Regions from separate parts of the Exiguobacterium sp. SH3S1 genome, predicted to be linked through region 1. Evidence: riboswitches for the same ligand, from Rfam matches in the RefSeq annotation. Region 1 holds a riboswitch; the other holds the start of a gene.
What was found. A riboswitch is a leader RNA that binds a small molecule or an ion and turns the genes downstream of it on or off. The one in region 1 is predicted to bind S-adenosylmethionine.
Positions count from the first base shown of each region.

Region 1 (7,863 bases):
TAGATTTCACAAATTAAATGAAGCGTATCGTCGCGAATTCGGCGAGAAAGTGTTCAAAGTCCCGCTCGATGGCGGTTTCACTTGTCCGAACCGCGACGGCCTCGTCTCAAAAGGCGGCTGCACATTCTGTTCGGATGACGGCAGCGGCGATTTTGCCGGCAACGCCTGTGATCCGATCCCGGTCCAGTTCGCCGAAGGCACGGCCCGTCTGCATCGGAAATGGAAGCATGCGTTGTATATCGCCTACTTCCAAGCGTTCAGCAACACGTACGCACCCGTAGAGCGCTTGCGCGAACTGTTCGAACCGGCACTCGTAGAAGAAGGCGTCGTCGGTCTGTCGATCGCGACACGACCCGACTGTCTGCCAGACGACGTCGTCGACTATCTCGCTGAGTTGAACGAGCGGACGTCACTCACGGTCGAACTCGGCCTGCAGACAATCCATGATTCAACCGCGAAAAAGATCAACCGGGGCCACGACTATAAGACGTTCCTCGACGGTCTCGCGAAACTGCGGAGCCGGAACATTTCCGTCTGCGTCCATATCATCAACGGTCTTCCTGGCGAAACGCCAGACATGATGCTCGACACGGCCCGAGAAGTTGCTAAAATGGACATACAAGGAATCAAGATCCATTTGCTCCACGTCTTAAAACAGACGCCGCTCGCCAGACAATACGAGTTAGGGCTGCTCGAACTCATGGACGAGACGACATACGTCTCGCTCGTCTGCGATCAGCTCGAGTACTTACCGCCTGAGATCGTGATTCATCGATTGACGGGCGACGGTCCACCCGACTTATTGATCGGACCGACGTGGAGCCGGCACAAAATGGCCGTCTTGAACGCCATCAACGCCGAGTTGGAACGTCGTGATTCCTTCCAAGGAAAAAAGAAGGATGAGATCTATGGGATTAATGAGAGTTTTACCGTTCGCGAAGCATCTATTAAGTGAACACGTTACAGACGGTGCCGTCGCCGTCGATATGACGGCCGGCAACGGACACGATACATTGTTTCTAGCAGAACGAGTCGGCAGCGGTCACGTTTACGCGTTTGACGTCCAAGAGGCGGCAGTCAAGGCGACGACAGACCGCATCACCGCCGCCGATCTGCTTGATCGTGTCTCGGTCGTCCACGACAGCCACGACACGGTCAAGGCGGTCGTCGCGGATGAAACCCGTCCGATCACGGCGGCCGTCTTCAATCTCGGCTACTTGCCTGGGAGCGACAAGTCGATCACAACGACCGGCAACACGACGATCGACGCCCTCGAGCAATTGCTCGACGTGATGGCCGTCGGCGGTGTCATCGTCGTCGTCATCTATCACGGCCATGAGAGCGGGAAAGTCGAGCGGGACGAGGTGCTCGCGTACGCCGAGGCACTCGACCAAAAACGAGCCGGCGTCCTCCGTTACGGCTTCGTCAATCAAATCAATCATCCCCCATTCATCGTGGCGATCGAAAAACGGGCATGAAAACAGGCGACTCGCGTGAGTCGCCTTTTGTCTATTCCCGAATCAATTCATAAAACGTGATGAGCGTCTCCGCGAACTTCGTGTTCAGCCGTTCATAGCCAAAGTGTGGGAACCCTTCGAGCCGACGGATGTAGACTTGATCGCCGCCAATTTTGCGGCAGACGTTCAACGTCAGCCTCACGTCGGCGAAACGATCGTCCGGCGCGTAGAAGCAAGCGAGCGGTAAGCGAGGTAAATGTTTCTTCTCCTCTTGATGCTCGACGATCTCTTCTTCGATTTCGCGGTACTGCGCGTATGTGATCTCGCCGAAACGAGACGACTCTTCCCCGCCGCCGGTGAACGTCATCATACTGAGCGGCAAATCGGGGCGGAACCGGTCGACCGCACTGGCGACGACTTGCTTGAGCCCGCCGATTTGGCGGGACGAATGCCAATCAAAGAGCGGGGAGATGTATGTCAAACTCCCGAGCGGCACGTCGTACTCTTGCAGGAGGCGGTTCGTCAAGAGCGCCCCGAGACTGAAGGCGATGACGTGAATCGGTAGTTTGGACTGACTCGCTTCCCGTAGCGTGTTCTTGATCAGCTGTTTATGGTCTTCTGCCATCAGTCCGACCGTCTGTCCGGTCACGACAAGCACCTCATAGTCGACACTGAGTCGCTGCAAAAATGCTTCGCTGAGCCGGGACGTGAACTGCAACGGGTAAACGATCACGATAACTCCTTTTCGTGATTCTTCTTCATATGTCATGCTGTCACCTCATTATTAGTATGTCTCATCAATTCTAACAAAAAACATCAGCCGCTGACTGATGTTTGAAAGAAAATCCGTCTGGAGTCTTAGCGTGGGTCGTAGCGCAAATGGATAAGCTCCATCGGTTGATCATACACTTCTTCTTGAATTCGGTTCAGTTCGGTGAACGCTTGATGGCTTAAGAACGCGATCGCCTGCTCGTTCGAACTCTCGACATACAGCTCGATCGGCTGCGCCTTCCGCTCTTGGAGATGTGTCAGCAGTTCTGCCCCAAGTCCTTGGCGATGGTGAGCCGGATGAAGATAGAGACGAAGCACTTCCCAAGTATCACCGCGGTCGATCGCATGGTAAAACCCGATGACGTCTCCTTCGGCCTCACCGACGATGAACAACTGTTCTTTCGCTTCTTCACTCGAACCGATGGCCCGGACGATCTCTTCTTGTTGATAGGCGCGCTCCATCACCTTAGACCGAACGTCATCTGTCACACTGATGGTCGCAAGTGCGATATCTCGAATCGTGGCGGCATCTTCTGGTACGGCTTCCCGCATCTTCATAACAGCTTCCCCCTTTTGGCCAATCTAGTACTATCATTCCCCATCACGTAAAAAATATCCTGCCCTTCTATTACTTTTTCGTGTCGAAATAAAGCAGAACGTTATTTTCTATTTTAACTAGGGTATATGAGTACCAATGCCAACTTACAAAGGAGTGTTTAGACATGGAACCAACATTACAAAACGATCCACACGCAGATAACGCCAACAACCCGAATCGCCAATTCGACCAAACCAACTCGGGTGGTCCTAGAATCAACGTCGTGACCGGGATGCTTCTCGGTGCGCTCGTCGGCGGTCTGATCGCCCTACTTAGCTCGTCGAACCGTGAGACGACGAAACAGTCGCTCACGAATGCGAAGTCGTCTGTCGGCGGTCTCGTCGACACGATCAAAGAAGATCCGGCCGGTAAAGCGTCTCAAGTCATCGAGCAAGTGAAATCGGCGTCAGGTATGATTCAAGAAGTGTCGACCGATGTGCAAAACGTCTATGAAAAAGTTGTCGGTGAAGTCGACACGGTCAAAGAAGACGTGAACAAAGTCGTCGAGACGGCCCAGGAAACAAAATCAGATTTGCAAGATATTGGTGAGAAAGTCGTCGAGGCGAAAGATACAGCACTCGGCAACGAGAACGCAACAAACGAAAATAAACCACAAGCATAATAAAAAAACGACCTTTCTCGCGAAAGGTCGTTTTTTTATGCTTATGCGAAACGTTTTGCGCCTTCTTCAAGCAATGCCGCTTTGTCCGTCTGCTCCCATGGGAGTTCAACGTCTGTGCGACCAAAGTGTCCGTAAGCTGCTGTCTGTCTGTAGATCGGGCGACGAAGGTCGAGCATCTTAATGATGCCGGCCGGACGAAGGTCGAAGTTCTCACGAATGAGTTCAACGAGTTCAGTCTCGCTCAATTTACCAGTGCCGAACGTGTCCACCGCGATTGAAACCGGGTGTGCGACACCGATCGCGTATGCAAGTTGAACTTCCGCTTTGTCAGCAAGTCCAGCTGCAACGAGGTTTTTCGCCACGTAGCGGGCCGCGTATGCTGCCGAACGGTCAACTTTGGTAGGATCTTTACCTGAGAACGCACCACCGCCGTGGCGAGCATATCCACCGTATGTGTCGACGATGATTTTACGTCCTGTAAGACCTGCATCACCTTGTGGTCCACCGATGACAAAACGGCCAGTCGGGTTGATGAAGTACTTTGTCTCGGCATCGATGAGTTCAGCCGGGATGACTGCTGCGATCACGTGTTCTTTAAGGTCCGCTTGGATTTGCTCGAGCGTGATGTCTTCTGCGTGTTGCGTCGAGATGACGATCGTATCGATACGGACCGGGTTGTTGTCTTGGTCGTATTCAACAGTTACTTGCGTCTTACCGTCTGGACGAAGGTAAGTGAGCGTTCCGTTTTTGCGGACTTCTGCCAAGCGACGTGACAATTTGTGAGCGAGTGAGATTGGGAGCGGCATGAGTTCAGGTGTCTCGTTCGTTGCATAACCGAACATGAGGCCTTGGTCACCGGCACCAATCGCATCGATTTCTTCGTCAGTCATTTGACCTTCACGAGCTTCGAGCGCTTGGTCGACACCGAGTGCGATGTCTGCTGACTGCTCGTCGATTGCTGTGAGTACAGCACAAGTCTCAGCGTCAAAACCATATTTGGCGCGCGTGTAGCCGATCTCACGAACAGTTTCACGTACAACTTTCGGGATATCCACGTAAGTCGATGTCGTGATTTCACCAGCTACGAGCACGAGACCTGTCGTGACAGACGTCTCAGCCGCAACGCGGGCGTTTGGATCTTCAGCCAAAATTGCATCCAAAATCGCATCTGAGATTTGGTCACAAATTTTATCCGGATGTCCTTCAGTGACGGACTCCGAAGTGAAAAGTCGACGGTTCAAGTTTGACATTTCGAAAAACCTCCTATTAATAAGGGTGATGTGTGGACGGTACTCGTTCCCCTTACGCGTTGCTTTGGGACGGTAATGAAAAAAACCTTTCGCCACGTTCAATGGGAAAGGTTGAATCGTTCTTCCTTACCCTCTTATCGTTCGAAGCTGTCGCTTCGCTTCAGGATAGCACCTTTTCCGAAAAAGACTACAGGATCGGACGGTTGCTGGGCTTCGTAGGGCCTTGTTCCCTCCACCGCTCAGAATAAGAGTATCCGTTACGAACACCATCATATAAATGCCATACCGTTCTGTCAAGCGTATCTGCTTAATTTGTAAATTTCTTCGTAATCACGGAAATCATTTATGTTTGTGAAATATCAAACATTTTTTTGACGGTTTCCGTTTTTTCACTCCCCGCTTATACAGAATATGTTAGAATGTCTTTGTAAGAAAGCGCTTACTTTAAAGGGTAAAGAAATGCTTGTTTTCGATTAGTGTGTCACATATAATGAAAATGTCATACTAATTAAACGCGGAAGTATGCGGATTTCATCCACATCTATTTAGGGGAAAGGTGGGATTCAGGATGGCGACTACGCTCCTGAAAATCGAAGAATTAATTAAGGGTGCCGATGTATTACGGAACTTAACGGTTCCAGAACTGGTGGAAGAAGCCATTCGTAACGGTGAAGGCGTACTGACGAAAGACGGGGCTTTATCGGTCAGTACAGGGAAATTCACAGGACGGTCACCGAAAGACAAATTCGTCGTCCAAGATGAAGTCAGCAACTCGTTAGTGGACTGGGGGCCGATCAATCAGCCGATCGCAGAAGAAAAGTTCACCGCTCTTCTCGACAAAGTCCTCACCCATCTCGAGACGAAACAGAAGCTGTATTATCTCGAAGCTTCGGCTGGAGCTGACGAGCACTACACGCTACCTGTACGCGCCATCACCGAGTACGCGTGGCACAGCTTGTTCGCGAAGCAGTTGTTCTTGCGAGAGTGGCCGACGAGAGCTGCGTTTGACCCGTTCACGGTCATTTATGCACCGAGCTACAAGGCCGACCCAACAGTTGACGGGACGAACTCAGAAACATTTATCCTCGTCTCGTTCGCCAAACGTACCATTCTGATCGGGGGAACAGAATACGGCGGCGAAATTAAAAAATCGATTTTCTCGGTCATGAACTTCCTATTACCTGAACAGCACGTCTTGTCGATGCATTGCTCGGCCAACGTCTCGGACGCCGGGGAGACGGCGCTCTTCTTCGGACTATCGGGCACGGGAAAGACGACGCTATCGGCCGATATGGAACGGCATCTCATCGGTGACGATGAGCACGGTTGGTCACCAGACGGCATCTTCAACATCGAAGGCGGTTGCTACGCCAAGACGATCAACTTGTCGCGTGAGAACGAACCTCAAATTTATGACGCCATCCGTTTCGGATCGTTGATCGAAAACGTCATCTTGAACGAAGACCGCTCACCCGACTACAAAAACATCTCGCTCACCGAAAATACGCGAGCAGCTTATCCGATTCAATACATCGATAACGCGATGCTCCCTTCACGGGCCGGTCACCCGAACACGATCGTCTTCTTGACGGCCGATGCTTACGGGGTGCTCCCGCCGATCAGCAAGTTGACGAAAGAGCAGGCGATGTATCACTTCCTATCTGGCTACACATCAAAACTAGCCGGGACGGAGCGCGGCGTGACCGAGCCACAAGCAACGTTCTCGACTTGCTTCGGCTCACCGTTCTTGCCGCTCGCCCCGGAACGATACGCCGACATGCTCGGCAAGTTGATCGAACAGCATAACGTCGACGTCTACCTCGTCAACACGGGTTGGACCGGCGGGGCTTACGGTGAAGGGTCGCGTATGAAGCTCAGCTACACACGGACCATGGTGAACGCCGCGATCAACGGTCAATTGCGTGACGTCGACACTGTGAAGCACGACATCTTCAACGTCGACATCCCAGTCCATATCGACGGCGTCCCACAAGACGTGCTCAACCCACGTGACACTTGGAAAGATACGGCTCATTACGATGTCGAAGCGCGAGCGCTCGCCTTGAAGTTCCAACAAAACTTTAAACGATTCACGAAAGCGAGTGAGAAGGTCATCGCGGCCGGCCCAATCGTCTTCTAACTCAAAATGACTAGTACCCCGCTCGGGTACTAGTCATTTTTTCTTGCAATCGCCAACATCCAATCCATCGCTCGGTCCGTCGTCTTCCATTTTTCCCAGAACGGGAGCTGATGGGCGAACGGCAAGATCCAAAGCTCTGCTTGCGAACCAATCTTGTCGGCGAGGGCGGTCGCATGACGAAGCCGGACTTGCTCGTCGTCCGTCCCATGAATGAGTAGCGTCGGCGCCTGCCAGTCTTTGAAGAGCGGAGACCGTTCGACATACGCCTCATGGACCGCCGCCGGGTCTCCCCCGGTCATCCGGCGCAACATCTTCCGCATCGAACGCTGTTCTTCATACGTCCATTCCAAATTCGTCACACCCGCCCACGACGTGACCGACGTGACGGGACGTTTTGATGCGAGCGACAACGCCATCATGCCGCCCCGGGAAAAGCCGAGGGCGTGGATCGTCTCGTGCGTCCGGCTAACGCGGTCATACAGAGACACGACGTCCTCTAAGTCGGCGCCTCCGAAATCCTCTTTTCCGGTTCCCCCGTGGTTCCCGCGATAGACCGGCGCCACGACATGGAACCCTTTCGCCGCGAATTGCATTAGCCGAGGCAACCGGACGTCGCCGATCCTCCCGGTGCCGCCTCGTAAATAAAACAGCACCTGGCCGTTCGGGCGTTTTGGCGTGATCGTGTAGGCGACGATTTCTTCCCCGTCACTCGTCTCGTACCAACCTCGATGAACGGGGTATCCCGCATAAGGAGGCAGGACGTCGACTCGATCAAACCAACTTTTTGTCATGGAGTACTTTCATCGTTTCGGGCAACACTTTATCTTTCATCATGAAACTGTAGCGGCCGTTACGGAGCAGGTTCGTCGGTAACGTGTCCAACAAGACGGCCCCGTCGGTCTCATCGACGGCCGGATGATCCTCGAACCGTTCGATTTCCGCAAAATAAATATTTTTGATGACGGTGTCACCACGCCCGAGCACCCGGTACTGCCCTAAATAATGGAGCGTCTTGACGACACCTC
Region 1 is NZ_SJUW01000002.1:151,557-159,419, forward strand. Features, by position in the region: gene mnmL (tRNA modification radical SAM protein MnmL/YtqA) at 1-955, shown strand, start outside; gene mnmM (tRNA 5-(aminomethyl)-2-thiouridylate-methyltransferase MnmM) at 909-1,478, shown strand; gene EVJ26_RS03525 (alpha/beta fold hydrolase) at 1,510-2,226, opposite strand; gene EVJ26_RS03530 (GNAT family N-acetyltransferase) at 2,316-2,786, opposite strand; gene EVJ26_RS03535 (YtxH domain-containing protein) at 2,951-3,448, shown strand; gene metK (methionine adenosyltransferase) at 3,490-4,698, opposite strand; SAM riboswitch class I at 4,830-4,949, opposite strand; gene pckA (phosphoenolpyruvate carboxykinase (ATP)) at 5,267-6,838, shown strand; gene EVJ26_RS03550 (alpha/beta hydrolase family protein) at 6,868-7,629, opposite strand; gene ytkD (RNA deprotection pyrophosphohydrolase) at 7,610-7,863, opposite strand, start outside.

Region 2 (7,863 bases), on a different contig from region 1:
AGTTCTTGCAGCCGATACATGGGACATGAATCATCGCACGTTTTTCGGCTATCAGCATGATTGGCTCATCGTACCGCCATGGGATAGCCACTTCACTTTATTTTGCGGCAGTCAGTCTTGGGTAAGTGACATGGTCGAACGTTGTGGTCTGAAAGGTTTCTACTGCGATGACGAGACGACCATCAATTGGAGTTTGTCCGACACGAAACTGAGGTAAACTAGTAGGGGATAACAATTTAAGGGGGAAACAGCATGCAAAGCATCCATGCAACCGAATTACGTGAAAAGCTTGAGAACGGGGAGTCGCTCCACATCATCGACGTGCGAGAACAAGACGAGTACGACGCGGGCCATATCCCGAACGTGCCGCTCTATCCGCTGTCTGAATTCCCGGGCGTGACCGAGAAGCTCGCGCAAGACAACGTCTATCACGTCATCTGCCGCTCGGGCGGACGCAGCCAGACGGCGTGCGACTATTTGGAATCGGAAGGGTTCAAAGTCGTCAACGTCGAGGGCGGCATGCTCGCTTGGGACGGTGACGTCGAAGCGTGATGCTCGACAATCCGTGGGTCGTCATTCCGCTCTTGATCGTCCTCTATTTGACGGTATACGCGTTCGTGAAGCGTCTCGACTGGAACAGATGGCGCACCATCTGGGCGGTGTGGATCGTCCTGATTGTCCTTTTGTTGACGATCCGCCTCATACAAAGTGTATAAAAAAACGAGTGAAGCCAAGTATCTGGCTTCACTCGTTTTTAGTTGTCACGTTTATCGAACGTGATGGACGCGATGGCGTCGTGCTGGTGGATCGACTCTTCGTTTCGGCATTCGACGAAGAAGTTGACGACTTGTTTCATCTCGTACAAGTCGGCTGCAATCAAGCGGACCATATCTTCGACGAAACGTGGGTTTTCGTAAGCGATTTCTGTAGCCCGTTTCTCATCCGGACGTTTCAAGACCGGGTGAAGTGGTGCCGATGCGTTCGACTCCGCCGCATCGAGCAATGCGAGTCTCCAGTCGAAGCCGTCGAGCGACGCTTCGTCAAGACCGGCTTCGATTGTGATGTAGCCGCGCTGGTTATGGGCGCTGTATTCGCTGATCTCTTTTGAACATGGGCATAGCGTCGTCACGTTGATGACGAGACCGACCGTCACGCTCGCCATACCTGTCTCGAGGTTGTATGTCACGTTGTGCATGACGTCGGCGTTCATAAGACCGCTGAGGCCCGTCGCCGGTGCTTTCCGGCTGAAGAACCATGGGTAGCGGACCGTCAATTGACCTTCCGTTTGTTCCATACGCTCGGCGAGTTCTTGGGCGAACTCGATGAGCGAGCGGTTTGATAACGTCCAGCCTTGCGTATGGTACGCGTCGAGCTGTTCCGTCAAGCGTGACATGTTGATGCCTTTACGATCTTGGACGAGTGATGTCGTTAATTCAAACGTTGCGACCGTCGCTTGGATGCCGTCTGGCGTTTCGATGTTGACGGGATGTTTGACGTTCGAGATCCCGACGCTGTCGAGTGCGAACAAGAAGTTCTTAGGTGTATTTTGAAGATCGACCATTTTATCTTTTTCTGTCGGTTTCGTACCTTTGACCGGCGGGACCGAGCCGAATAGTTTATGTCGTTCTGCTTTAGTAGGTAAAGCGACATGGCTTGTAGACATAATCGGATTCTCCTTTTTTAAGAGGGCAAATGACCGCCACTCGTTCTTGTTAGGATTTTATCACGAAATGGATACAAACTGGGTATCATTTTGCTTCGCGAACATGCTTTGAACCTGTTCTGCGGAAAAAACTTCAGACATTGAACGAAAGAAGATTGATTTAATTTACGCACAGAAATAAAATATTCCTGTGAACTTAAAAATAGATCACTGTTAAATATGAAAGAACACACAAAAAAAGGGGATGTTTTTAAATGGATTGGCAGTTAATCCTGCAGTACGCCTGGATCATCGTCGTACTCGTCGGTCTTGAAGGGCTACTATCTGCAGACAACGCGCTCGTGTTGGCCGTCATGGTCAAGCACTTGCCGCGGACAGAACAGAAGAAAGCGCTATTCTACGGTTTATTAGGAGCGTTCGTCTTCCGCTTCATCGCATTATTCTTAATCTCGTTCTTAATCAACGTCTGGCAAGTCCAAGCACTCGGTGCCCTTTACTTGATCGGGATGAGCGCGCGACATCTATATATGACGTACAAGGCGCGCAAGATGGATCCAAGACAAGACCTCGCCGCTGAGGCGAAAGAAGAGACGGCAATTACCGAGAAGCCGGTCACGAAAAAAGAGTTTTGGTGGACGGTCGTAAAAGTCGAGTTCGCCGACATCGCTTTCGCGGTCGACTCGATCTTGGCAGCGGTCGCACTCGCAGTCAGCTTGCCGCCGCTCGGTCTTGGAGAGATCGGTGGAATCGACTCAGGTCAATTCTTCGTCGTCTTGACGGGTGGACTCATCGGGGTCATCTTGATGCGATTCGCGGCCCGCGTCTTCGTGAAGCTGCTGCATCAACGTCCGACACTTGAGACGGCCGCCTTCCTCATCGTCGGCTGGGTCGGTGTGAAGTTGACGGTACTCGTCCTCGAACACCCTGGCTTCAAGGAACTGATTGCCGGTACACCGTTCGCGTTCATGGGTCTTCCAGACGGTTTTGTCCACTCGTTAGGTTGGACACTGTTCTTCTGGTCGGTCATGGTCGGGATTGCTGTTTGGGGTTGGTTCTCTTCCAAACCGACAGCGGTCAAGCATTAAAAAAATCCTGTCTTTCGCGTATGCGGAAGGCAGGATTTTTTGTTAGGCAGTCACGTCTTGCTTCTCGTAGATCGGCACCCAGCCTTCTGTCGTCACGAAGATGCGGACGGCGACGACTTGGCGGTCGTCTTGGAGCGTGAAGTAGTGGCGCGTGTTCACCGGGACCGAAATCAAATCGCCGGGATTGAGTTCGATGTTGAAGTAGCCACGTTCGGCGTCGTCGATGGCGAAGATGCCGTGCCCGCTGACGATGAAGCGGACCTCGTCGTCCGTATGATGGTGTTCCTTTTGGAAGTTGACGAGCAGTTCGTCCAAGTTCGGTGTCGCGTCAGACAGCGAGATGACGTCGGCCGTTTGATAGCCGCGGCGCTCCGACACGTCTTGAATCTCGTCACGGAACGTTGCGAGGATGGCTTGCTTGTCGTCGTCCGTCAGTTCGTAGTTTTCTTGAAGCGCGACCGGAAGTTTAGCGATGTCCCACTGCTCATACAGAATACCGCGCGATTCTAAAAATACGTTCACTTCAGATTGGTCGACGAGACGTTCTTCGGTTTGTTGGAAATAGACAGTTGCCATAGATAGTTCCTCCTTATGAATGGACGCCTAAGGCGCGTAGTTTTAACGTGTAGCTGAACAAAAATTCGTATGCTTCTAAATAACGTTTCGCCGCAGCCGGCGTCTCGCCCCAGACCGTGATGCCGTGATTACGGATGAGGACGGCACCGGTGCTTGAATGGACGTGAGGCGCGAAGGCGGCCGCGAGCGTCGGGATGTCGGCATGATTGTCGATGATCGGGACCCGGACGACCGCGTCCTCTTCCCAATACCCGAGTGCCTTGATGATCTCTTGCCCCGTGAAGACGACCTCACCGTTCACGGCATGGAGCTCGGAGATGACGTTGTTGTCGACCGTGTGCACATGGAGTGAACACGTCGCCGCAGTCTTGTTGAACACCTCGACGTGTAGCAACGTCTCAGCGGACGGTTTGCCAGTTTGTTCGCCAAGTAACCTGCCGGCCGCGTCGACGAGGACGAAATCGTCCGCGGTCCGTTTTCGTTTATCGCGTCCGCTCGCCGTGACGAGGAAGGTCAGCGGGTCGTCGGAGACACGAATCGCCAAATTGCCACTCGTTCCGGGGAACCAGTCGCGCGCGGCGAGTTCGTCTTTAATGTCGGCGAGTTCAAGCCAACGTGCGGTCACGCTCATACGTGCACCTCCTTCATGTGATGGGTGATGTCGTCGAACGTCTCGAACGGGGCGTAGGCGATGCCTTCTGCTTCACAGAGCGTGATGAGTTGCCCACGGGCGTAGACGAAATCGGCCCGTTTGGCGATCTCGAAGTCGGTCACCGAGTCACCGATGACGATCAAGCGATCAACGGGATCGACGATCGTCCGGGCGATTGTCGGTTTGCAGCAACCACAATCATTCGTGCAATGCGCGTCACAGGCGTAGGGCCAGTCGACGCGTACCGTCTCGCCCGAGAAGTCGGCGACGTTACAGTAGATGTGGTCCGGCGCGACGTGGTCTTGCAAGATCGGGTACACGAAAAAGTCCATGCCGCCGCTGACGACGTCGAACTTCCAAACTTGTTGCCGGACTTCTGCCAAAAACGTCGAGAAACCTTGGCGCAAGGTGATGCGGTCCAGCAAGTAGTCACGGTACGCCGAAGCGTCAGCGCTCGGCAACAGCTGGAACATCTGTCCGACCCCGGAGCGGATCGAGATGTCTTGAGCGAGCACGTCGTCTTTGAGCGCGTGCCATTCGGGCGGTGCGAACGCCCGCATCAAAGCGATGATGTTGTCCTCGGCCGTGATCGTCCCGTCGAAGTCACACAAGATGTGAATCGTCATTGTTTTGACCACGCCTTTAGCGCGGCCTCGAGCTCGTTCGTCTGGCTCGCCACGCCCACTACTTGCTCAATCGCTTGTCGGAACGCCCGGGCCCCGGCAGCCGCGCCGTCTGGGTGACCGTGGATGCCGCCGCCGGCGTTGATGACGACGTCTGTGCCGAAATCACGGATGATGTCCGGGACGAGCCCCGGATGGATGCCGGCCGACGGGACCGGTAGAATCGGCTTCGCCCAGTGCGGCCGAGCACTGCTATCCCGAATCGCGAACGCCTCATCGGACGGTGTCGCGAGTGAACCGTATGGGGACGGGAACAGCGTCAAGTCGGCCCCCGCGAGGCGGAACAATTTCCCGAGCAAGAGCGAGTGGCTGATCGAGCCGGTCAAGGCGCCGGCGAACGCCGGATGCGCCAAAATCGGGACGTTAATTGTTGGATCGCTCGCGAGTTCGCGGAGTGTGTCGAGCCCGTATGTATAGACGTTGAACAACAGTGCCGTCGCGCCCGCCTCGATCAAGCGGAGCGCTTGGTCACGTAGCCCGAACACCGGACCGCTGAGCGTGATGGCATAGAGCGAACGTTTCCCGGTCGTTTCGAACTGTTCTTGGATGACGGCCGCCCCGATTTTAGCTCGTTCAAGCGACGGAGTGAGCGGATTATCGTATAGGATTTCATCATCTTTGACGATGTCGATGCCGCCGGCGAGCTGGTCTCGAAGTTGCTGTTCTAAGAAGCGTAAATCACGGCCGATGATCCCTTTAAAGATGCTCATGACGAGCGGGCGATCATGGACGTCGAGCAACTCACGAACGCCTTGAACACCGAACTTTGCTCCGGGGAATTCAGACGCAAGCGTTTCGGGTAACGTCAAGTCGATCAAGCGTACCGAGTCATCGAGCGATAATTTCCCGAACGTCGTCGTCAAGATGGATGAGAAGTCGGGCGTGACGTTATGGAGCGGATAACGGATTGTGAAGCGACTCGTCGTTTCCGTGTGCGTCGTTGAGACGACCTCGCCCCGATACGCCTTTAATTGTTCTTGCTCTAGGTGGGGCAGTTCCGTCCATGTGCCGACGGTCAGTTCAAGGGCGATTTTCTCGGCGACAGTCGCGACGCGGTTCGTCCGGCTGATTTCATATGTGGCAGTAATACTCATGTTCGTTCCTCCTTCCGGTCAAACAAAAAATGACCCCATGCCGAGGCAAGAGGTCATCATAAAAAAATGAACTCTTATCTCTCAGCTTACGCTGCAAGAATTAGCACCGTGCCCAATCGGGTCGGTTGCTGCGACATCATCGGGCTTGTCCCCTCCGTCTGCTCTTGATAAGAATGTATTTTGAAGTTGTGAAATTTAATTGAATTTTGTCACACAATATCCGGTTCGTCAATTCCTTTTTTTGAGAAAAAATAGTTGAATTCATTGTTTCTATATATGCCCGGGAAAAGACAACACCGGGTCCGAAAATTGACGTTGACAACTTGGTGCTCGAGTAAGTAACATTCATCACAACAAGTTCACACAATCGAATATGACACTCTTATCGCGAGTTGGCAGAGGGAATTGGCCCGATGACGCCGCAGCAACCGACCAGTAGGCACGGTGCTACATCCACCAGACATACGTCTGACAGATGAGAGGAACAACCGTTACGGCTGTGCCTCTTTCTCGCGGAGAAAGGGGCTTTTTTTGTGGGGAATATACCGAAAGGGGAAACAGACATGGCTTATCAACCATTTACAGAACAGACAGTCGTCGAGCACGTCAGAACGTTAGGGTTACTCGAAGATGGGGGCATCGCGCATTGCGAGGAGATCGGGGACGGCAACTTGAACCTCGTCTTCCGCATCCGTCAAGGCGAAACGAGCCTCATCGTCAAGCAGGCGCTACCGTATGCGAAAGTCGTCGGAGAGAGTTGGCCGCTCACACTTGAACGGGCGTGGATCGAGCAGCTCGCGTTGCGCGAATTCGCTAGCGTCGTCCCGCGTTTCGTCCCGGTCGTTCTCGGCAGTGACCGGACGCTCGCCTACACGATTTTAGAGGACTTGTCCGACTTTGATATCGTCCGGACGGGCTATTTGGAAGGGAAAACGTATCCTGAACTCGCCCGTCACATCGGTGAGTTTTTAGGACAGACGTTGTTTGAGACGTCAGACTATACGGCCGGCCCGATTGAGAAGAAGCGGAAAGAACGGGATTACTACAACCCGGAACTGTGCGACATCACTGAAAAACTGATCTTCACCGATCCGTACAAAGATGCCGAATCGAACAACATCGAAACCGCGCTCCGTCAGGACGTCGAAGCGCTTTGGCGTGACCAGAAATTGAAAGTGGAGGTCACGAAACTGAAAGTCGGTTTCGTCACGAAACACGACGCGCTCTTGCACGGAGACTTACATACAGGCAGTATCTTCGCGACGCAACAAGAGACGAAAGTCATCGATCCGGAGTTCGCTTTTTACGGACCGTTCGGCTTTGACATCGGGCAAATCGTCGCCCATTTGACGCTATCGACGTTCCATGACCCACTCAAACGGTTCGAACGGTTCACGGACGTATTGACGGTATGGGAGACGTTTGAGAAGACGTTCCGGACGAAGTTTGAGACGGCGGTCGAACCGTTCAACACGGACGGATTCGTCGATGAGCTACTTCAAACCATCTTTAGCGACACGATCGGCTATGCCGGATGCGAACTGATTCGCCGCGCCATCGGTCTCGCCGGAGTCGCTGACCTCGAGACGTTACCGGAAACGGTCCGGCTCGAGCGGAAACGGGAAGCGCTCACGCTCGGCACGACGCTCATTAAACAGCGCCACGATGTCCGGACAATCGATGAATTAGTGACGCTGTTAGCGGGGGTACGCGTATGACAGTCCAAAACATTCGCTTCGACCCGAACCGGGACGAGCTCGTCATTTTAGACCAAACGTTACTGCCCCATGAAGAGCGGTACGTGACGATCGCGACGCTCGAACAGGCGGAGCACGCCATCGAGACGTTACAAGTCCGAGGCGCGCCGGCCATCGCCTATTTCGGCGCATTCGTGCTCGCGAAAGAAGCGGTCCGCCTCCAGGATGACCCGGACTTCACACGCCGGCTCGACCTCGTCGGCCGTCGATTGATCGCGACCCGTCCGACGGCGGTCAATCTGCAAAACGTGATCGAGTCGCTTCTCGGATTCAACGTCGGAGACGACTTTGAAAGAATCGCGACTGACATCAAACATCGGGCCATCGCGCTGTTCGAGCGAGACGTCGACACG
Region 2 is NZ_SJUW01000003.1:137,798-145,660, forward strand. Features, by position in the region: gene EVJ26_RS05130 (DUF2711 family protein) at 1-217, shown strand, start outside; gene EVJ26_RS05135 (rhodanese-like domain-containing protein) at 253-552, shown strand; gene EVJ26_RS14395 (hypothetical protein) at 549-716, shown strand; gene folE2 (GTP cyclohydrolase FolE2) at 755-1,663, opposite strand; gene EVJ26_RS05145 (TerC family protein) at 1,918-2,748, shown strand; gene EVJ26_RS05150 (cupin domain-containing protein) at 2,791-3,324, opposite strand; gene EVJ26_RS05155 (methylthioribulose 1-phosphate dehydratase) at 3,338-3,955, opposite strand; gene EVJ26_RS05160 (2-hydroxy-3-keto-5-methylthiopentenyl-1-phosphate phosphatase) at 3,952-4,602, opposite strand; gene EVJ26_RS05165 (2,3-diketo-5-methylthiopentyl-1-phosphate enolase) at 4,599-5,753, opposite strand; SAM riboswitch class I at 5,825-5,927, opposite strand; SAM riboswitch class I at 6,133-6,235, shown strand; gene mtnK (S-methyl-5-thioribose kinase) at 6,317-7,471, shown strand; gene mtnA (S-methyl-5-thioribose-1-phosphate isomerase) at 7,468-7,863, shown strand, end outside.
Region 2: it holds a riboswitch for S-adenosylmethionine, as region 1 does, so the genes downstream of both, EVJ26_RS05165 (2,3-diketo-5-methylthiopentyl-1-phosphate enolase) here and metK (methionine adenosyltransferase) in region 1, are expected to answer to the same signal.